3 regions of the Allobranchiibius sp. GilTou38 genome follow, and region 2 is predicted to be linked to each of the others. Evidence: predicted binding sites of a transcription regulator. Region 2 holds the regulator's gene; each other region holds the start of a gene.
The links. The regulator LexA, encoded in region 2, represses DNA repair genes until DNA is damaged. The targets are predictions, from matches to a motif close to TCGAACANNTGTTCGA.
Positions count from the first base shown of each region.

Region 1: the regulator LexA is predicted to act here: its motif matches at 1,575-1,590, upstream of JOB34_RS15515 (HNH endonuclease signature motif containing protein).
Region 3: the regulator LexA is predicted to act here: its motif matches at 3,150-3,165, upstream of JOB34_RS07375 (HNH endonuclease signature motif containing protein).

Region 1 is NZ_JAGEKN010000012.1:142,732-149,933, forward strand. It holds gene JOB34_RS15510 (NAD(P)/FAD-dependent oxidoreductase) at 1-73, shown strand, start outside; gene JOB34_RS15515 (HNH endonuclease signature motif containing protein) at 92-1,528, opposite strand; gene JOB34_RS15520 (CoA transferase) at 1,793-3,004, opposite strand; gene JOB34_RS15525 (alpha-ketoglutarate-dependent dioxygenase AlkB) at 3,105-3,752, shown strand; gene JOB34_RS15530 (cytochrome P450) at 3,763-5,022, opposite strand; gene JOB34_RS15535 (aminotransferase class III-fold pyridoxal phosphate-dependent enzyme) at 5,064-6,296, opposite strand; gene leuA (2-isopropylmalate synthase) at 6,381-7,202, opposite strand, start outside.
Region 2 is NZ_JAGEKN010000001.1:16,510-23,711, reverse strand. It holds gene JOB34_RS00080 (vitamin B12-dependent ribonucleotide reductase) at 1-2,479, opposite strand, end outside; gene nrdR (transcriptional regulator NrdR) at 2,604-3,113, opposite strand; gene JOB34_RS00070 (hypothetical protein) at 3,455-3,892, opposite strand; gene lexA (transcriptional repressor LexA) at 4,199-4,927, shown strand; gene JOB34_RS00060 (NAD-dependent protein deacetylase) at 4,952-5,851, opposite strand; gene JOB34_RS00055 (LysR family transcriptional regulator) at 5,979-6,908, shown strand; gene JOB34_RS00050 (ComEC/Rec2 family competence protein) at 6,927-7,202, opposite strand, start outside.
Region 3 is NZ_JAGEKN010000006.1:479,060-486,261, forward strand. It holds gene JOB34_RS07365 (serine hydrolase domain-containing protein) at 1-913, shown strand, start outside; gene JOB34_RS07370 (cation transporter) at 1,032-1,565, opposite strand; gene JOB34_RS07375 (HNH endonuclease signature motif containing protein) at 1,658-3,103, opposite strand; gene JOB34_RS07380 (spermidine synthase) at 3,483-4,241, shown strand; gene JOB34_RS07385 (sugar porter family MFS transporter) at 4,337-5,770, shown strand; gene JOB34_RS07390 (universal stress protein) at 5,864-6,268, shown strand; gene JOB34_RS07395 (hypothetical protein) at 6,405-6,566, opposite strand; gene JOB34_RS07400 (alpha/beta hydrolase) at 6,682-7,202, opposite strand, start outside.

The DNA of each region.
Region 1 (7,202 bases), on a different contig from region 2:
CCGCGGTGGCGGGGTCAGCGGGCTCGGCGGCTACCACGCGGCGGGTGCGGTGCTGGAGGCCCGCGCCGGATGAGCTGAGCGCTGCCGCACGTCATGCCACAGGCTGCTGGCCGGGTCGGGTGGGCATCAGGCCTGGCGTGAGATCCCAGGTGACACCGGATGCGGCGACGGTGGCGGTGAGCAGATCGCGGTGCACGATGGTGTGGTGGCGGGCGCACAGCAGGGCTGCGTTGCCGAGGTTCGTTTCGCCGCCGGCCCACCAGGGCCGCACATGATGGTCTCGGGGTCCCCGCGAAGTATCGGAGCGCAGCGGAGAACTTCGTGGGGTGAGGTTCGCGTCGCACCAGTCGGGTGGCCGGTCGCAGCCGGGGAAGGTGCAGTGCTGGTCGCGGTGGATGATCGCGGTCCGCAGGCCGCCGGTGAAGAGGCGTTTCGCGCGGCCGATGTCCAATGGTTCGGAGTCGGTGCCGAGGACTGCGGGGATGAGGTCGGCGTCGCACGCGAGCCTGCGCAGGGTGCCTGCGTCGAGGTGCTCGCCGTCGGTGGTGCGTCCGATGCCGGGAAGGTAGGTCGGTGCGGATCCGCTGTCTTCTGAAGTGTGCTGGCTGAGCCGGCCCGCGTCCCGGAGCCCTTGGTACAACGTCGCGTAGTCCATCGTGACGAGGATCTTGGCGGTGGCGCCGAACTCTCCGACCGGCCGCGGGGCGGTGCCGTCCAACACACCGGCTGCGGTGTCGACCAGGCGCACCAGGGCGTCCGCGCGTCGTTTGGCCGGGGTCCGGGTGTCACGCTCGGGTGCACCGGTGCCGTCCTCGGTTTCGACGGGCGCGGGCGCGGACAAGGCGCGCAGGGCGTGTTTGACCACCGCGGCGTGTGCGCCGGACAGTTCGGCGACGAACCGGGTCAGCCCGGAAGGCAGGTCGGCCCAGAACACCGATTCACAGTCCTGCTGACGTTCCTCGTCCCGCACGAGCCGTTCAGGGGCGTATTCACCCAGGATCCGGTTGCTGAGCTGCCGCAACGTGCGAGACCCGTGGTCGGACAACGACAGGTAGCGGCCGAGCAGGTCATCACGGTCCGCGGTCGGCAACTGAGGCAGGATCCGGGGCACCTCCCGCAGTGCCACGTCGGCGACCGGCACACTCGCCGCCCCGGTTGCCAACGCGTCAGCAACGACCTGGTTGCGGGGATCGGCGCAGTCCATCCCTACCCGCCCGACCCTACGGGCCACGGTCGGTTCCACACCCGCCGCCTGCCGGGCCACCCACGCAGGTGCACCGGTCGCGGTGGAGCTCGCGACCGTCCCACGGCCCAGCGCATCCGCGGTCGCCAACGCCGCGACGTTCTCCATCCGGCTGCCCATCCGCAGCATCGACCCGACCACCTCACCCAGAGCGGCCTCGTCCAGCTGCCACAGCGCGCCAGGCCACTCCTCCAACGCGGTGGTGAACTCCCCCAGCAGCGCCATCAACCGGGCGCCCGTGCCAGGCGCAGCAGGCCCATGGATGTCGGTCGTCGACTGCGCCATAGCCCCTCCTGCGCCGGTGACGGCACCCCTTGCCATCTATCCTGAATCATACGCCTGTTCGATACACGTGACAAGGGTAACGACGGTGAATGTTACTGCCGATATTGAGGATTGAACTATTGCCATCTGAGTCCCCCCGCTCTTTGGCGGTCGTGTCGAGGGTTGTCCACACACCGCCGCGACCAGGTTGAACGATGCCGACGATGCGCTAGACGAGCACCGGCAGGCCGGTGCGCACGACCGACCGCTCGTGCTTGTGGTCGCTCATGCGTCTTCTGCCTCGGTGCGTCGTGCCCGGTCACCGAGGATCTCCTCGTTGTGCTGCCCGAGGGTGGGCGTCGGTCGTGTCACGGCAGCCGGGGTGCGGCTGAAGCGGATCGGGATGCCGATGGAGCGGTAGCCGCCCTCCGTGGGGTGCTCGGCGACGTCGAGCAGGTGACCGTCGCGTACGTACTCCGACTCCGTGGCGTCCTCGATCTGCAGGACCGGCGCCATCGGGATGCTGTGCTCGGCGCACAGGGTCTCCCACTCGGCCGTCGTGCGTTCGCGGGCGATGCGCTCCAGCTCCGTGTAGAGGACGGACATGTCCTCGCGCACCTTCGCCCACGAGACGAAGCGCGGGTCCTCGTTGAGGTCGCCGTGCCCCGACGCGACGAAGAAGTCACGCACGTTCGTCTCGCTGTAGGGCAGGATGCACGCCCAGCCGTCCTTGGTCTCGACGGCCGCGTGACCCGTGCCGAGCGAGCGGTAGAAACCGGTCGGCCCGACCGGCGGCTCGAAGGTGTGGCCGCCCAGGTGCTCGACCAGGTTGAACGCGAGCATCGTGTCCGTCATCGGGATCTCGATGTGCTGACCGAGGCCGGTCGCCTGCTGGCTGATGACCGCCGCCAGCACCGAGTAGACGATGGTGAGGGCGCACACCTTGTCGGCCAGGATCGTCGGCACGTAGTTGGCGGTGCCGGTCGCGCGCAGCATCAGGTCGGTGAGACCGCTCGCGGCCTGGACGATCTCGTCGTACGCCGCACGGTCGGCCAGCGGGGAGTCCGAGCGGAAACCCTGGGCGCTGCAGTAGATCAGCGCGGGATAGCGCTCTTCGAGCGAGGCGTAGTCGAAGCCCAGGCGGGTCAGCGCGCCGGGACGCATGTTGGTGACGAGGACGTCGGTGTCCTCCAGCAGCCCGTGCAGGTCGGCCTTGCCCTCGTCGGTCTTGAGGTCGAGCACCACGCTGCGCTTGTTGCGGTTCACGTTGAGTGCCAATGCCCCCATCTGAGGGTGCCGACTCGGCACCGAGATGCGGGCCAAGTCGCCGTGCGGTGACTCCACCTTGATCACGTCGGCCCCGAGGTCACCGAGGATCTGACAGGCGTAGGGGCCCATCACGACGGTGGCCAGGTCGATCACACGCACGCCAGCAAGTGGCCCGGGGTGGGCGTCGGTCGGGGTGTTCGGACGGGTGAATTCAACGGCCTCGGGCATCTCTATAGCCTATCTATGTTCTTGCTCTGGAAACGATGCCGCCAAGCGTGATCCTGCACACCCCTGGCCCTGATTCGAACATACGTCTATCGTCGTGATCATGACCTTCACGCTCCAAGGATCACTGCTCGATCAGGTCGACGACGTCGGGCTGCGCACCCTCGATACCGGCGTCCGTCGTACGCCGCTCTCCCGCGGTGCCTGGATCGACGTGCGGCCCGGATGGCTGACCGGCGCCGACGAGCTGTTCGCCCGCCTGACCCTGGGCGGCGCGGCCGGGGTGGACTGGCGCAGCGAGCGGCGGGTGATGTGGGACAAGGAGGTCGCCACTCCGAGACTGCTGAGGTTCTACGGCGAGAGCGAGCCGTGGCCCGATCCGGTGCTGGCGCAAGCGCGTTCGATGCTCTCGGTGCACTACCGCGAAGAGCTGGGCGAACCGTTCACCACGGCCGGCATGTGCCTCTACCGCGACGGACGCGACTCGGTCACCTGGCACGGCGACCGCGAGGGTCGCGCGTCGAGCCAGGACACGATGGTCGCGATCGTCTCGATCGGCGCGCCGCGGGCACTGGTGCTGCGCCCGGTGGGAGGCGGGGCCGGGCGGACCGTGCGGCACGTGCTCGGCCACGGCGACCTGCTGGTGATGGGCGGCTCGTGCCAGCGCACCTGGGAGCACGCCGTGCCCAAGACGAGCACACCGGTCGGACCGCGCATCAGCATCCAGTTCCGCCCGCACGGCATCCGCTGAGGTCACGGGGTCAGCGCACGCGCATCGGCAGCACGGCCGGGCCGTGGATGACCAGCGAACGGCGATACCGCACCGGCCTGTCTGTGCGGCGTAGTTGCGGCAGGCGCCGGGCGAGGGCGCCGAAGACGACCTCCAGTTCTAGACGGGCCAGCGGCGCGCCCAGGCAGTAGTGGATGCCGCCGGAGAACGTCAGATGCTCGGCGGCGTTCGGCCGGGTGATGTCGAACCGGTCAGGCTGATCGAACACCGTCGGATCGCGGTTCGCTCCGCCGATCCGCAGCTGCACCAACTCCTCCCGTCCGATCGGCGTGCCACGGATGACGGTGTCGTCGAAGGAGACCCGCGACGTGCCCTGCACCGGCGCGTCGAAGCGCAGCACCTCCTCGACCGCCCCGGCCGCGAGCCCCGGGTCGGCGACCAGTCGCTCCCACTGGTCTCGGTGCTCCATGAAGGCGAGCACGCCGTTGCCGATCGCGTTGACGGTGGTCTCGAAACCTGCCAGGAGCAGCAGCGTGCACAGCGGCACCATCTCCTCAGGGGTGATGGCCTCGCCTTGCGCCGCCACCAGATGCGAGATGACGTCGTCGTGCGGTTCACGACGACGCAGCTCGAACAGGCGCGTGAAGACGTCTGTCAGCGCGCGGCTCGCCTGCATCAGTCGGGCGGCATGGCGCAGGGAAGTCACCCCGGACAGTGCCGTGCCGATGGCGGCGCCGTACGTCGCGAATCCGTCGGTCTCGGAGTCGGGGATGCCCATCATCCGGCTGATCACCGCGATGGGCAGTGGTGAGGCGAAGCCCGACACGAGGTCGAAACTCCCCTGCTCTTCGACGTCGTGCAGCAGGTCGTCGACCGTCTGCTCGATCAGGCCGCGGTAGCCCCGCATCTGGCGCGGACCGAACGCGGGAGCGACCAGCCGCCGCAACCGGGTGTGGTCGGGTGGGTTGTAGGTGAGGAAGGACAGGTCCCCCTCCTCGCCGCCGGGCCCGGACGCTTCGTGCTCGGCCCGGGGGCCGAAGCGGCGACTACGCAGGATCTCGTTGCAGACCGCGTGATCGACCGTGGTGGGGTGTCCGAACCTGTTGCTTACGAACGGGCCCCGCGCACGCACCACCTCGTAGTTGGGGTAGGGGTCGCGGAGTCGGTGACCGTAGGCGAGCTGCGACAGGGGTTCGCGCCGGACAAAGGCGTGGTAGGCGCGGGCTCCCTTGTCCGCGTAGAGGCTCGTCGCGAACCTCACGGTCTGCTTCAGCTGCGTCGCGTCGGCCATGCCCACCACCCTGCCTCGTCGTGCGACCTGCCCGCGCCCGCTCAGTCGTCGAGCGCGGCCCCGATCGCCTCGGCCATCTCCGTCACCTGGTCATCGGTCATGATCAACGCGGGCGAGATCTGGATGCCACCGGCACCGACCGGCCGGGTCGACACACCGCGCAGCCGCAGCGCCTTCGCCAAGGCCATCGCGCTGGGGGCATCCGCGAGCTGAACCGCGGCGAGCGCACCTGTCCCGCACCGCACTTCGGTCACCGCAGCATGCTGCGCCAGCGGTCTCAGCTGCTCGGCGAGCGTGTCCTGCAGCCGCAGCGCCTCGTCGAGCAGCCCCTCCTGCTCGATGATGTCGAGGTTGGCCAGAGCCACGGCCGCCGCGACGGCGTGGCCCGAGTAGGTGTAACCGTGCCGCAGCCACCGCCCTGCGTCGGTCTCGAAGAACGGCGCCGCCACCTTGGGCGCCACGAAGACCGCGCCCATCGGCACGTACCCCGAGGTGAGGCCCTTGGCGGTCGTCACGAAGTCCGGCTCGAGGCCGAAACGCGATGAGGCGAACCAGGATCCGCCGATCCGACCGAAGCCGGTGACCACCTCGTCAGCAACGAAGAGCACCTCGTACTCACCACAGATCTTGCGGACCGCGAGCAGATAGTCCTCCGGCGGCGGGTAGACCCCGCCCGCGCCCATCACCGGCTCGCAGAAGAACGCCGCGACGTTCTGCGGCCCGAGCCGCTCGATGGTGGCGCGCAGGTCCTCCGGGTCGTCCCAGGCGACATGCGCCTGGTCGGCGACCAGCTCGCCGTACCCGTCGTGGTTGCCCGGGATGCCGGCGAGCGACGTACCGGCGTAGTGCATGCCGTGGTAGGCCTTGTCACGCCCGACGAGGATGCGGCGGGTCGGTTCGCCGCGCTCGACCCAGTAGCGGCGGGCGATCTTGGCGGCGGTCTCGATCGAGTCGGACCCGCCCGAGGTGAAGAAGACCTTCGAGCCGGGCACCGGGGCGATCCCGGCCAGACGCTCGGCCAGCTGCACGGTGACGTCCGTGGTGAAGTCACCGAAGGTGGAGTACGCCGCGATGGTGCGCATCTGCTCGGCCGCGGCGTCGGCGAGTTCGCTGCGCCCGTGCCCGACGTTCGCGAACCACAGACCCGCCGTGGCGTCGAGGTAACGCTGGCCGTAGTCGTCGAAGACGTAGGCGCCCTCACCGCGGGTGATGACGAACTCGCCGTCGCGCTCGACCGCGCCCATGTCGCTGAACGGATGCCACAACGCGCCCATCGACGCCTCCCTACAACTCCCGGCGCGGCGTGTCCGCACCCGGTGAGACCGTATCGGGACCACCGGGTGCGGCCGCGAGGGTGTTCAGACCAGGGCGGACTCCCGCTCGGCGCGGTTGACCGCCGACAGGATCGCGGTCATCGAGGCGCGCACGATCGAGCTGTGCACCCCGACGCCCCAGATGACCCGGTCGCCGATGGCGCACTCCAGGTACGCCGCGGCCCGCGCATCGCCACCGGCGGTCATCGCGTGCTCGGCGTAGTCCAGGACCCGGACGTCGGATCCCACCTTCGCGAGAGCGTCGACGAACGCCGCGATCGGCCCGTTGCCCCAGCCCTCGACGGTGACCGGCTCGGAGCGGTCGGTCAGCTGCACCACGACGTGGTCCTGGCCTCCGACGCTGTCGACCTGGTAACCGATCGGTGCGAAGCGGCCCCATGCGCTCTCGCCCTCGCCGGTGCCGGGCAGGTACTCGTCGCTGAAGAGCTGCCACAGCTGGGCGGAGCTGACCTCGCCACCCTCGGTGTCGGTGCGTCGCTGCACCACCCCGCTGAACTCGATCTGCAGGCGCTTCGGCAGGTCCAGACCGTGCTCCGCCTTGAGGATGTACGCCGAGCCGCCCTTGCCCGACTGCGAGTTCACGCGTACGACGGCCTCGTACGTGCGGCCGATGTCGTGCGGGTCGATGGGCAGGTAGGGCACACCCCAGAAGATGTCGTCGACGCTCTTGCCTGCCGCCGCGGCGTCCCGCTCCATGGCCTCGAAGCCCTTCTTGATGGCGTCCTGGTGCGATCCGGAGAAGGCGGTGTAGACCAGGTCGCCGCCCCAGGGGTGACGCTCGTCGACGTCCAGCTGGTTGCAGTGCTCCACGGTGCGGCGGATGTCGTCCATGTCGGAGAAGTCGAT
Region 2 (7,202 bases):
AGTCCATGATCGACTGCGCCATCCGCACGTCCGGGTCGTCGGTCAGACCGGCGGGCTCGAAACGCAGGTTGGTGAACTTCTCCACGAAGGTCTCCAGCGGCACGCCGTACTGCAGGCCGATGGACACGGCGATCGAGAAGGCGTCCATCATGCCGGCGAGGGTCGAGCCCTGCTTGCCGAACTTCAGGAAGAGCTCGCCCAGCTGACCGTCGTCGTAGGTGCCCGCGGTGAGGTAACCCTCCGCACCACCGACGGCGAACGAGGTGGTCTGCGAGGTACGACGCTTCGGCATGCGCTTGCGCACCGGGCGGTACTCGATGACCTTCTCGACCCTGGCCTCTTCGGCAGCGGCAGCCTTGTCCTTGGCGGTCGAACCGCCGTCGGACAGCGGCTGGCCGACCTTGCAGTTGTCGCGGTAGACCGCCAGCGCCTTCAGGCCAAGCTTCCAGCCCTCGAGGTGCACCTCGGCGATGTCCTCGACGGTCGCCGTCTCCGGCAGGTTGACCGTCTTGGAGATCGCGCCGGAGAGGAACGGCTGGCAGGCCGCCATCATCCGCACGTGACCGAGAGCGCTGATCGCCCGCTCGCCCATCGCGCAGTCGAAGACCTCGTAGTGCTCCGGCTTCAGACCCGGCGCGTTGATGACGTGGCCCTTGTCGGCGATGTGCTCGACGATCGCCTCGATCTGCTCCTGCTGGTAGCCCAGCTTCTTCAGCGCGCGCGGGATCGTCTGGTTGACGATCTGCATCGATCCGCCACCGACCAGCTTCTTGAACTTGACCAGCGAGAAGTCCGGCTCGATGCCGGTGGTGTCGCAGTCCATCATGAAGCCGATCGTGCCGGTCGGCGCGAGCACCGAGGCCTGCGCGTTGCGGTAGCCGTGAGCCGCGCCGAGCTCGACGACCTGCTTCCAGGCCTTGCTGGCGTAGCGGTGGATCTCACCGTCCATCGTGTCCAGCGGACGCAGCTCGTCGTTGGCGCTGCGGTGCTTGCGCATCACCTTCTGGTGCGCGTCCGCGTTGCGGGCGTAGCCCGCGTACGGACCGACGACCTCGGCCAACTCGGCCGAGCGCTTGTACGCCGCGCCGGTCAGCAGGGAGGTGATCGCGCCGGCCAGGCTGCGGCCGCCCTCGGACTCGTAGCCGTGGCCGGTCGCCATCAGCAGCGCACCGAGGTTGGCGTAGCCGATGCCGAGCTGGCGGTAGTTGCGCGTGGTCTCGCCGATGGCCTCGGTCGGGAAGTCGGCGAAGCAGATCGAGATGTCCATCGCGGTGATGACCAGCTCGACGACCTTCTGGAACGTCGCGGTGTCGAAGGTGTCGTCGTCCCGCAGGAACTTCAACAGGTTGAGCGACGCCAGGTTGCACGAGGAGTTGTCCAGCGACATGTACTCCGAGCACGGGTTGGACGCGGTGATCCGGCCGCTCTCGGGGGTGGTGTGCCAGTCGTTGATCGTGTCGTCGTACTGGATGCCGGGGTCGGCGCACTCCCACGCCGCCTTGTTGAGCTTGGCGAACAGCTCACGGGCGTCGACGGACTCGATGACCTCACCGGTGCCGCGGGCGGTCAGCCCGAACTCCGTGCCGGCCTCGACCGCGCGCATGAACTTGTCGCTCACCCGCACCGAGTTGTTGGCGTTCTGGTACTGCACCGAGGTGATGTCACGGCCGCCGAGGTCCATGTCGAAGCCGGCGTCGCGCAGCGCGCGGATCTTGTCCTCCTCGCGCGCCTTGGTCTCGATGAACTCCTCGATGTCGGGGTGGTCCACGTCGAGCACGACCATCTTGGCCGCACGGCGGGTGGCCCCACCGGACTTGATGGTGCCCGCGGACGCGTCGGCGCCGCGCATGAAGGAGACCGGACCGCTGGCGGTGCCGCCGCTGGACAGCAACTCCTTGGAGGAGCGGATCCGCGAGAGGTTGAGGCCGGCGCCCGAACCGCCCTTGAAGATGAACCCCTCCTCCTTGTACCAGTTGAGGATCGAGTCCATCGAGTCGTCGACCGACAGGATGAAGCACGCCGAGACCTGCTGCGGGCTCTTGGTGCCCACGTTGAACCACACCGGGGAGTTGAAGCTGAACACCTGGTGCAGCAGCGCCCAGGTCAGTTCGTGCTCGAAGATCTCCGCGTCCTCGTCGCTCGCGAAGTAGCCGCTGTCGCGCCCGCCCTTGACGTAGGTCAGGACGACACGGTCGATCAGCTGCTTGAGGCTGGTCTCACGCACCGCGGTGCCGAGCGCCCCGCGGAAGTACTTGGTCGTCACGATGGTGGAGGCGTTGAGAGACCAGAAGTCCGGGAAGAGGACACCGCGCTGCTCGAAGATCGTCGCGCCGGTCTTCCAGTTCTGCTGCACGACGTCGCGCTGCTCCCAGGTCACCTCGTCGTACGGGTGGACGCCGGGCGTGGTGAAGATGCGCTCGATGTGCACCCCACGGTCTGCGCGGGCGGCGTCGGCGCGGGCGCCGGTGGTCTCGGTCATGCTGTTCCTCCGTGTGACGTGGTGAGCTGGGCTGCTGATGCGGGTGGTGCTGGTGATGCTGTGGGGCCTTGCGGTACGCGCACGGGTTACTGCTGCAGCACCCGGCGCATGGGATGACCGGGTATCAGTGATCCTCCCCGCCACCACTGACAACGGGGTCGTCGGCGGCGTACGAGGGGCCGAGCACCTGACGCTCGGCGCGAAGCAGCGCGATCGCCGCCTCGAAGTCGCCCAGGTCGTCGAAGGCCTGGTAGACGGAGGCGAATCGCAGGTAGGCGACCTCGTCGAGGGCACGCAACGGGCCGAGGATCGCCAGACCGACGTCGTGGGCGTCGATCTCGGCCAGTCCCTGCATCCGGATGGTCTCCTCCACCTGCTGGGACAGCAGCGCCAGGTCGTCCTCGGAGACCGGGCGGCCCTGGCACGCCTTGCGCACCCCGACGAGCACCTTCTGGCGGCTGAACGGCTCGCTGGCGCCGGACCGCTTCACGACGGTCAGGCTCGTGGTCTCCATGGTGGAGAAGCGCTTGCCGCAGCTGGGGCACTGGCGGCGCCGTTTGATGCAGGTGCCGTCCTCGCTCGAGCGGGAGTCGACGACGCGACTGTCCTCGTGCCGGCAGAACGGGCAGTGCATGCGGTCTCCCTCACCCTCGACGATCGGCTCACACCGATCTCTCGCCGTCCACGCCGTAGCCCCGCCGAACGAGCCGCCCACCTGTGGGTAACTCGTGGACAACCGGGGGATATCCGCGCTGTGCCTTGGGATAACCCGGGTCGACCTGGGGACTACATGTGGACGACTTACATCGATGTAACTACTAGATGTAGGGATCGTATTCCGGTGGAGGGGGTGATGCAACCTTTAGAGACTGCCCGGTTTGCGCGGGGTCGTTCGTGCTGGTCAGAGGGCCGCCGAGGGCGAGACGGAGGCGGTGTCGGCCCTGCTACGGGGCGCCAGAAGGCGCGCGGCCGGACTCAGCGAGGCAGGCGCAGTTGCTCGCCGGCGAACACCTGCAGGGTGTTCAGTCGATTGGCGGCCTGCACCCGCTGCACCGCATTGCCGATCGGCAGCTGGGGGTAGGCGTGGTGGGCGACCGAGGACAGGGTCTGGCCCGACTGGACGACCACGGTGTCGTAGCGCTGCGCGGACCCGCCGCCCACTGCGGCACGGGCTCCCGCCACTCCCCCGACGAGACATAGGAGGAGAGCGCACAGCGTGATCAGCAGGCGACCGCGACGAGTGATGTGCATCGTCGGCGCAGGTGCATCCACGAGCACGGGCAGATCAGGGACCGCGCGCAGGTGGCCGCGACGGATGGACGCGGGCGCCGTACGTCGCGATGCGCCGGGACGACCCGGCAGGGCAGGGGTGGCGGGAGTGACCCAGCTGGGAACAGCGGTGACGGCACTCATGAGATCCTCCGATAACTCGTCGATCGTACGTGTGTGCGATCGATCATCTGTCTGATGTCTAGCACGCGCGTTCGAGAAAATCCAGACACGCCCCGAACAGATGTTTGGAAAGTGTGTCCGACTCTCGTAATCTCGTGCTCACCTGCAGAACTGAAACACCGACCACCGACAGCCCCTGCTCATCAGCTGTGAATCCGCGGAACGACGCCGAATACGGCGACTCATCGGCCCCGGGGGCGCAGCCGCACGGACACCTGGGGCGGGCGGTGACAGCACGATCCACTCGGAGAGGGACGGACGAAGACCATGGCCAAGGTGCACCAGATGCCCGAGCGCGACGACGACGGTTTGACCACCCGACAGCGGCGCGTGCTGGAGGTCATCCGCAACTCCGTGGACCGGCGCGGTTACCCGCCGAGCCTGCGGGAGATCGGCGAGGCCGTCGGCCTGACCAGCCCCAGCTCCGTCGCTCACCAGCTGTCGATGCTCGAGCGCAAGGGCTACCTGCGCCGCGACCCTAACCGGCCGCGCGCCATCGAGGTCATCTCACCGGACCAGGACAAGGACCAGCGCGGCTACCGGGGCGGGTCCAGCGTCACCAACGCGCCGGACGGTGACCTGAGCGTCGAGGACGAGACCGGCATCGGCGACCGGCGACCCAGTGCGTCGTACGTCCCGGTCGTCGGACGGATCGCCGCGGGCGGTCCGATCCTGGCCGACGAGGTCGTCGAGGACGTCTTCCCGCTGCCCAAGCAGATCGTCGGCGAGGGCGACCTCTTCCTGCTGAAGGTCGTCGGAGACTCGATGATCGACGCCGCGATCTGCGACGGCGACTGGGTCGTGGTGCGTCAGCAACCGACCGCGACCAACGGCGACATCGTCGCGGCGATGCTCGACAACGAGGCGACCGTCAAGACCTTCAAGCGCACCGGGGGCAAGGTCTGGCTGATGCCGCACAACACGGCGTACGACCCGATCGACGGCGACGACGCCGTGGTGCTGGGCAAGGTCACGGCGGTGCTGCGCAGGGTCTGAGCGACCCCGGGCGCCCGGCGCTCCTCAGGCGCGCTGGGCGCCCGGTGCGCCCACGGCCGGCGCTCCCAGTCGGTCCGCCAGCGCCGTCAGGGTGCTGCCCAGCGGCGCCTCGATCTTCAGGTCGGTCTCGCCGTCCCCGCGGGTCCATCCGTCGTTGATCACGATCACGGGCACGCCGATGCGGGCGGCGCGGCGCACGAACCGGTAACCGGACATCACCGCGAGCGACGACCCCAGGACCAGCAGCGCCGACGCCTCCTCGACGAGGCCGAAGCACTGCTCCACCAACGGTTTCGGCACTGATTCGCCGAACATCACGACGTCCGGTTTCAGCAGGTCCGAACCGCACACCGGACAGTCGGCCGTGACGAACGCGCGCACGATCGCCTCGGGCAGCGCGACGTCGCCGTCGGGCCGGACCGCGCCTCCGATCGCGCGGTCGAATCCGGGGTTGGCGTCGCGCAACCAGTCGTCCATGTCATCGCGGCGATGCGTGCTCGAGCAGGCCATGCAGACCACCCGCTCCAGGTTGCCGTGCAGCTCGAGCACCTCGCTCGCGCCGGCCGCCTGATGTAGCCCATCGACGTTCTGGGTGATGACGCTCGTCAGGGTGCCGGCGGCGAGCAGCCTGGCGACCGCGCGGTGGCCGTCATTCGGTCGGGCAGCCGCAAAGCGTGGCCACCCGACGTAGGAACGTGCCCAATACCGCTGCCGCGCTTCATGACTGGCGCGTAGCTCGGACACTGTCATCGGCTGCACCCGACGTACGCCGCGGGCGTCACGGTAACTCGGCAGACCCGATTCGGTGGACAGGCCGGCTCCGGTCAGGGCGACCAGCCCGCCATCCGCCAGGTAGCTCGCCAGTCCGTCCCACTGATCCGGGCGCACTCCCTCGGGCACCGGGGAGACCGCGGACTCGAGCACGTCATCAGTGTCGCACCGGCCCCGTGGCCCCGTGGGTGCGCGGGTGGCCACTGCGACGCAGGGCTGGTGCAGAACGAAAGCACGAAGATGGGTTCCGATGGATAACCTTCCATTATATGATCGGCGCATGATCGACGCTGCGGGCCTACGGGTCATCCGGGCCATCGCCGACGAGGGCAGCTTCACCGCTGCGGCCACCTCTTTGGGCTACTCCCAGCCGGCCATCTCCCAGATGGTGCGCCGTCTGGAGGACCGGATCGGCACCGTCCTGGTGGAGCGCCTGGGCCGCAGCGTGCGGCTGACCGAAGCCGGCGCGGTGCTGGCCCGTCACGCGGGCCCCGTGCTCAGCGCCCTCGAGGCCGCCGAATCAGAGGTCGCCGCGATCGCCGGGTTGCGCGCCGGCCGCGTCCGTCTGATGGCCTTCCCCTCCTCCTCCTCGACACTCGTCCCGCACGCGCTCGCGATGGTGCGAAAGGCCTACCCCGACGTCGAGGTGACCTTCACTGAGGCCGAGCCCCCCGAGTCGCTGGCCGCACTGCGGGCCGGCGAGTGCGACATCGCCGTCGCGTTCGCCTACGACGGTGCGCCGCTGGCCCGCGGCGAGGACGACATCGAGGCGTTCCAGTCCCGCAAGCTACTCGACGACGAGGTGCGCCTGGTGGTGCCGTCGGATCACCGGCTCGCCGGCGCCGCGTCGGTGCGGATGACCGACATGGTCGACGAGCAGTGGATCGCGGGATGCCCGCGATGCCGCGGACACCTGCTCTCCCTGGCCGAGCGCGCCGGATTCAGCCCGTCGGTCTCGTTCGAGACCGAGGACTACGTGGCGGTGCTCGGTTTCGTCGCCGCGGGCCTGGGGGTCGCCCTCGTGCCCGACCTGATCCTGCACTCGGCGCACAACGACGGCGTGACGATCCTGCCGATCAAGCCGACCCCCCGCCGGACCGTCTACGCCGTCACCACCCCCGACCTCACGCGCGTGCCCGCCGTCGCCGCGACCCTGGAGGCGCTGTGCGCGGCGTCCACCTCGGTGCGGTCGGCGGCACCGGTCGCCTGAGACTCCCCCACCCGCCCGTCAGGGCCTGTCGACGGTGACCCGCCCGTCGCGCACAGCCACGACCACGTCCCCTCCGCGGTCGGTGCGGTAGGTCGCTCCGGGCAGGCTCTTCAACAACGACAGCGTCGAGGGCGTCGGCAGTCCGTAGTCGTTGTGAGCACCGACGCTGATGATCGAGATCGGTGCGTGCACGAAGCGCACCAGGTCTGCGGACTGGTTGGCCGAGCCGTGGTGGGCCACCTTGAGCACGTCGAAGGGCGGCCCCGTCGGCTGATGACTCAGCTCGCCGTACAC
Region 3 (7,202 bases), on a different contig from region 2:
CGTCCCCGCGGACGGCGAGGTGCGGATCGCGTCCAACACCAAGACCTTCACGGCGACGGCCGTCCTGCAGTTGGTCGGAGAGGGCCGGATCGGCCTGGACAAGCCGATCGAGACCTACCTGCCGGGCCTCGTACGCGGGAAGGGAATCGACGGGCGCCACATCACCGTGCGCAACCTGCTGCAGCAGACCTCGGGCCTGCCCGACTACGACACCCTCGTGGCGTCCAAGGGCCTGCTCGCGGTGCAGCACACCTATTTCGAACCGCGCCAGGCGCTGGACGCGGCACTCACCGCTCCAGCGGAATTCAAGCCGGGGACCAGCTGGGCCTACAGCAACACGAACTACGTGCTGGCCGGACTGATCGTGCAACGGGTGACCGGTCGTCCGATCGGGGAGGTCATCACCCAGCGGGTCATCGACCGCCTCGGGCTGCGCCACACGTACTGGCCGAAAACGGGGGTGCAGACCATCCGTGGACGGCACGCGCAGGCGTACTTCAGCGCCAAGCCGGGCGCGAACCCTGTCAACGTGACCGAGTTGGATCCGTCCCTCGGGTGGGCCGCAGGGCAGCTGATCTCCACGCCGAGTGACCTGTCCACGTTCAATCGCGCGCTGCTCGACGGCAAGCTGCTCGCGCCCGCACAGCAGCAGCAGTTGCTGACCACCGTCGCCGCGCCCGGCTTCGAACCGGAGAAGGGATGGTCCTACGGGCTCGGCTTCGCCAAGCGCACCCTGTCCTGCGGGGTGCAGGCATGGGGCCACGGTGGCGACATCACCGGGTTCGAGACCCGCAACCTGACCGCTCGGGACGGGCGCAGCGTCGTGATCGCGACGACCGCGCTGCCGACCAAGATCGAGGGACTGGTGCACGTGAACGCGGCGGTGCAGCAGGGCATCTGCGACATGCGGTGATCTTGCTTACTGTCACCCGGGACAGCGTGGGCGATGATTTCCCATCGCCCACGCTGCCAAGGTCCGAGCCCGTGCTGGACCCGTCGCCGATGGTGCGTCTACCAGATCCGGCCGCCTCTTAGTCGCTGCCGAAGATCTCGCGGACTTCTTTGAGTGCGTAGTAGACCAGGACGTATCCGGCCACCGGATCCGCCCACCACCACCCCGCCAGGAGATTGAGCAGCAACCCGAGAAGTACGGCGGCCGCAAGCAGGCCGTCGATGAAAGTGACGCGACCCTCGGTTGCCAACACAGGGTTGTCCAGAGCAGCGCCGGTGCGGGCCTTCCCCGCTGCGAGGACGAACATGACCGCCGCGGTCACGGCCGTCCACACGATGCCCAGCGGTGAGTGACGCGGGTGATATCCGATGGCCAGCACCCAGGTGGACTGCACCAGGAGGTAGAGCGCCAGCGCGCCGAACGCACCGCCGATGAGGCGCAGCGCAAAACGCCGACGCATGTCACCGCTGCCGGCCAACTCCCAGATCACGACGGTCGATGCGCCGATCTCGATGACCGAGTCCAGTCCGAAACCCGCCAGAGCCACCGACCCAGCGGTGACCGCTGCAACCGCGAGCACCACGATGCCGACGACGTTCCAGGCCAGCGTCACCTACTCCAGCCAGAAGCCTCGACGTACGAGCACCGCCCGCGCGGAGGCATCGACAGCAGTCACAGCCGAAGTATCGCCGCCGAGGGTTGAGGTCAGCTTCCGGGCGGCACCGGTGGGTCCGTGCTTCGTTCGGTGCCGACACATCCGCCGGGCCGGGTGGGCATCAGTCCGGGGGTGAGGTTCCAGGTGACGCCGGTCTCGGTGACGGTGGCGGTGAGCAGATCGCGGTGAACGATGGTGTGGTGCCGGGCGCACAGCAGCGCTGCGTTGGTCAGGGTTGTCTGTCCGCCGGCCCACCAGGGCCTCACATGGTGGGCATCGCACCAGTCCGGTGGTCTTTCGCAGCCGGGGAAGGTGCAGTGCCTATCGCGGTGGATGATCGCGGTCCGCAGGCCGCCGGTAAACAGGCGTTTCGCTCGCCCGACGTCCAACGGTTCCGACTCGGTGCCCAAAACAGCCGGGATCAGATCCGCATCGCACGCCATCCGTCGCAGAGTGCCCGCGTCGAGATAGTCACCGTCGGTGGTACGCCCGATACCCGGCAGGTACGTCGGTGCGAATCCGCCGTCGTCTGAACTGTGTTCGCTGAGTCGGCCCGCTTCGCGAAGCCCCTCGTACAACGTTGCGTAATCCAGGGTGACCAGGATCTTCGCGGTGCCGCCGAACTCCCCGACCGGCCGCGGGCTGGTGCCGTCCACCACACCGGCGGCGGTGTCGACCAAGCGCACCAGCGCGTCCGCGCGCCGTTTGGCCGGGGTCCGGGTGTCACGCTCGGGCGCACCGGTGCTGTGCTGCGGCGCGGGATCGTCGGTGGTGCTGGTCGAGCACGGCTGTGGCGTGGGCGCGGACAAAGCCCGCAGCGCGTGCTTCACGACCGCGGCGTGCCCGCCGGACAGTTCGGCCACGAACCGGGTCAGCCCGGAAGGCAGGTCGGCCCAGAAGACCGACTCGCAGTCCTGCTGACGTTCCTCGTCCCGTACCAGCCGTTCGGGGGCGTACTCACCCAGGATCCGGTTGCTGAGCTGCCGCAGCGTCCGACACCCGTGATCCGACAGGCTCAGGTAGCGGCCGAGCAGGTCATCACGGTCGGCGGTCGGCAACTGGGGCAGGATCCGGGGCACTTCCCGCAGTGCCACGTCGGCGACCGACACACTCGCCGCCCCCGTCGCCAACGCGTCAACTACGACGTGGTTGCGGGGATCCACGCAGTCCACCCCCACCCTCCCGACCCTACGGGCCACGGCCGGTTCCACACCCGCCGCCTGCCTGTCCACCCACGCCGGTGCCCCTGTCGCGGTGGAGCTCGCGACCGTCCCACGGCCCAGCGCATCCGCGGTCGCCAACGCAGCGACGTTCTCCATCCGGCTGCCCATCCGCAGCATCGACCCGACCACCTCACCCAGAGCGGCCTCGTCCAGCTGCCACAGCGCGCCAGGCCACTCCTCCAAAGCGGTGGTGAACTCCCCCAGCAGCGCCATCAACCGGGCGCCCGTGCCAGGCGCTGGGGGACCATGTACGTCGGTCGTCGGCTGCGCCATGACCCCTCCTGCGCCGGTGATAGCACCCCTTGCCATCTACCCTGAATCATACGCCTGTTCGATTTAGCACACAAGGGTTGGAGCCGCGAATATGACTGCGAAAGCTCATCATTCGAAGTCAAGTTATCCACATCCGTCATCGATATGTCAGCATCCTGGAGGTTGTCCACTCCGCGTTTCCTCCCTTGAGGAGCCGCTTCGATGGGTCCTTCGGCAACCTCGAAAGTGCCCTTCCCCCACAACCTCGGCGGCTTCGGCGCTCCGCCGGTGCGTGATGCCCTGCACCGGCAACTCACATCGACTCAACCCTGGCCGGCGCCGCAGCGCTCCACCGATTGCGCCCTGCGGCACGCCCCCGGCCGGGGGGTACGTTGGCGGCGTGGCAGGTCCGCCGCGGCAGGTGACGGCGGTGAGGGAGTTGACCCGGATGAGCGCACGGTTGCAGGAGCTCGCCTACAGCGAGACTCCGCGCGGCACCATCAGCCTGCGTCGCCGCCGGGAGCCCACGCTCGACGTCGACGTCTACGAGGTGAAGCTCGACGAGGAGTTCCTCATGTCGAGCCTGTTCACCGTCGCGGAGATCGAGCTCGCCCGGCTCGGCCTCGCGCAGACCCGGGGCACCGACCTGGACGTCGTCGTCGGCGGCCTCGGCCTCGGTTGCACCGCACGGGCCGCGTTGGAGGATCCCCGAGTGCGCTCGATGATCGTCGTCGACGCGTTGGCCGAGGTCATCGACTGGCACGAACGAAAGCTGCTGCCGGGAGCCGACGACCTCGTGGACGACCCGCGGACCCGGCTGGTGTTGGCGGACTTCTTCGCCATGGCCGCCTCCGAGGACGGCTTCGACCCGGACGCCGCCGGCCGCCGCTTCGACGCCGTACTGCTCGACATCGACCACACGCCGCGCCACGTGTTGCACCCCGACCACGCGGCCTTCTACAGCCTCGACGGGTTGCGCCGGCTCAAGGGTCATCTGAAACCGGACGGTGTCTTCGCCCTCTGGTCCGACGACCCGCCAGACGATGACTTCATCGCGTTGCTGGACGGGGTCTTCGACTCCTCGGAGGCGCACGTCGTCACCTTCGCGAACTTCCTCACCGGTGGCCACTCGGCCAACACGGTGTACGTCGCGCGGTGACCGCGCCGCGGACGCGGCTGCGGATGCACACCTCGGGCGATCCACAGGTCTAGCCTGGCGAGACGCCCGAAACGAACAGAGGACGCACCGTGACCGTGAGCGAGCAAAACACCGCGACCGGCGAAGAGGCGCGTAGGCATTTCACGCCGGCGCTGTGGCTCGCGGCCATCGCATCGGCGATCTCCTCGTTCCTCTACGGCTACGACACCGGCATCATCTCCGCCGCGCTGCTGCAGATCCGCAGGGACTTCAACACCGGCCACAGCTCCGAGCAGGTGATCGCCGGCAGCATCCTCTTCGGAGCGGTCCTCGGCGCACTCGCCTGCAGTCGACTCTCGGAGCAGCGCGGCCGACGCGGCACCATCCTCATGCTGGCGTGCATCTTCATCGTCGGCGCTCTCGCGTGCGCCCTGTCCCCGAGTGCGCCGCTGCTGTGCGTCTCGCGCGTCATCCTCGGCTTCGCCGTCGGCGGCGCCACCCAGACCGTGCCGATGTACGTCGCCGAACTCGCCCCGCCCGCGCGCCGCGGCCAGCTGGTGCTGACCTTCCAGGTCGGCATCGGCACCGGCATCCTCGTCTCGACCATCGTCGGCGCGACACAGAGCCTCAGCTGGCGCGTCTCCATCGGACTCGCCGTCGTGCCGGCGACGATCCTGCTGCTCACCGTGCTGCGCCTGCCGGAGAGTCCCCGTTGGCTGGTGGCGCAGGACCGAGCGGACGACGCCCGAAAATCGTTGTCGCTCATGCGTCCTGGAGGTGCATCACTGGACGGGGAGATCGGCGAGATCACCCAGAACGTGACCGAGGAGCTCGACGTCAAGGCCAGTCAGCGCGGATGGTCCGGGCTGCGGCAGGCATGGGTGCGGCCCGCCATCATCGTGGGCTGCGGTATCGCGATGTTCACGCAGCTGAGCGGCATCGAGATGATCATCTACTACGCGCCGACCATCCTCACGGATGCGGGATTCTCGACCAGCACCGCGCTACGAGTGAGCGTCGGACTGGCGAGCACCTACCTCGTGATGATGCTGGTCGGCCTCAACATCATCGACCGTGTCGGCCGACGACGGCTCACCCTCATCATGGTGCCGGGCACCGCGGCTGCACTCTTCGTGCTCGGCCTGCTCTTCGTGACCGGTCACAGCGGACGTCACGACATCCCGTTCATCATCACCTGCCTGATCGTCTTCATGTTCTTCAACGCCGGCGGCCTGCAGCTGATGGGCTGGCTGACCGAGTCGGAGATCTACCCGCTCGCGGTCCGCGGCGCGGGATCGAGCCTGCAGGCAGCGGTGCTCTGGACGACCAACCTGGTCATCACACTCACCGTGCTCACCATCATCGACGCTGTCGGTGTCGGGCAGACGATGTGGCTCTACGCCCTCTTCAACGTCGCGGCATGGATCTTCGTCTTCGTGAGGATGCCGGAGCTCACCGGCCGCTCCCTGGAACAGATCGAACACGCCTTGCGCGAGGGGCATTTCACTCCGCGCAGCTTCGCCCAGGCCACCCGCGACGAGGCGACCTGACCACCCGGGAGGACGATGCCGTAGGCCGCTATGCACCGACCGCTCGGGTCCCGGCCCGCCACACCCCTTCCACCTCGTTATCAAGGAGCGCACGTGAACATCGTTGTCGGATACATCCCCAGCCCAGAAGGCCTGGCGGCCATCGACCACGCCGTCATGATGGCCAAGCTCGGTGAGGGGCGAATCGTCGTCCTCAACTGCGGCACCCGTGGAAGCGACGCCGACCCGAGCTTCTCCGAGGCGGCGGACTGGGACGCGGTCGATCAGAAGCTCACCTCGCTGGGCCTCACCCACGAGATGCGTCAGCCCGCGCAGGCCCGGACGCCCGCGGACGAGATCCTCAAGGCCGCGTCCGACATCGCCGCGGATCTCATCGTCATCGGCATCCGCCGCCGGTCCCCCGTGGGCAAGCTGATCGCGGGCAGCACCTCGCAGCAGGTGCTGCTGGACGCGAACTGCCCCGTCCTCGCGGTCAAGCGCCCCCTCGACGGGAGTTGACCGCAGCTCGTCGACGAGCGACCTGATTCGAGCCGACCTCCGTCGTCCCCGGTGATGCGCAGTGGTGCGGCCCGGTATGCAACGAAGCGGCCGGACTCCCGATGGAGGGGGTCCGGCCGCGCCGCGTGCCGGGAGGTCAGGCGGGCATGAAGGGCAGCACCTCCTTCGCCGGAGTCTCGGTGCTCGCCACGAGGTCGTGGACGCCGTAGCTCAGGTGCACCACGTCCTCGGTACGTTGGATGACGATGTCCGCGCCGACATTCACGGCGCCCGGCGGAGAGCTGCCTGGTCCAGTCACCGGCGGTGGCGACGGCCTCGAGCCGACGGTGTCTCGGGATGGCTCGCCTCGGACTGGACGCCGTCGTGCTCGAGCCCCGGGCCATGCCACGCCTCGAGCACCTCGCGGTCGCCCCTCACCCCGCGCTCGACACCGAAGGGACGGGCCGGGCAGGGACATGGCGGTGCATGAAGTCGCGGATGACACCCTGGAAGCGCGCGCGTTCCTCGGTCTGCGGGGAGTGACCCGATTCCTCGAAGACCACGAGCTCCGAGTGCGGCACCAGCGCGGCGATGGTCTCGGAGGAGCTCACGGGGGTGACCCAGTCGTGGCGGCCGACGGTGACGAGCACCGGGAACTCGATGGTGGGGAGGCGGTCCTTGAGGTCGTAGCTGCCCCAGTTGTGCTGGAAGCACCAGTTGTGGGCCTCGTGCCGGTAGTGACCGTTCTCGACCGCCGCGGCCGACCGGGCCGGGTCGTAGTCGTGGTCGTAGAGCCCGATCATCTCGCTCCAGCACTGCTTGAGGTCGGCGTCGTCGCGGATGCGGCCGCTCCAGTACCGGTTGAAGTTGTCCCAGTCGATCTCGATGCGGTCCTGGTTGCGAGCGTTCTCGAAGGCGAGCTTCAGGTTCGATCCGTCCGCGGACGTGTCGCGCA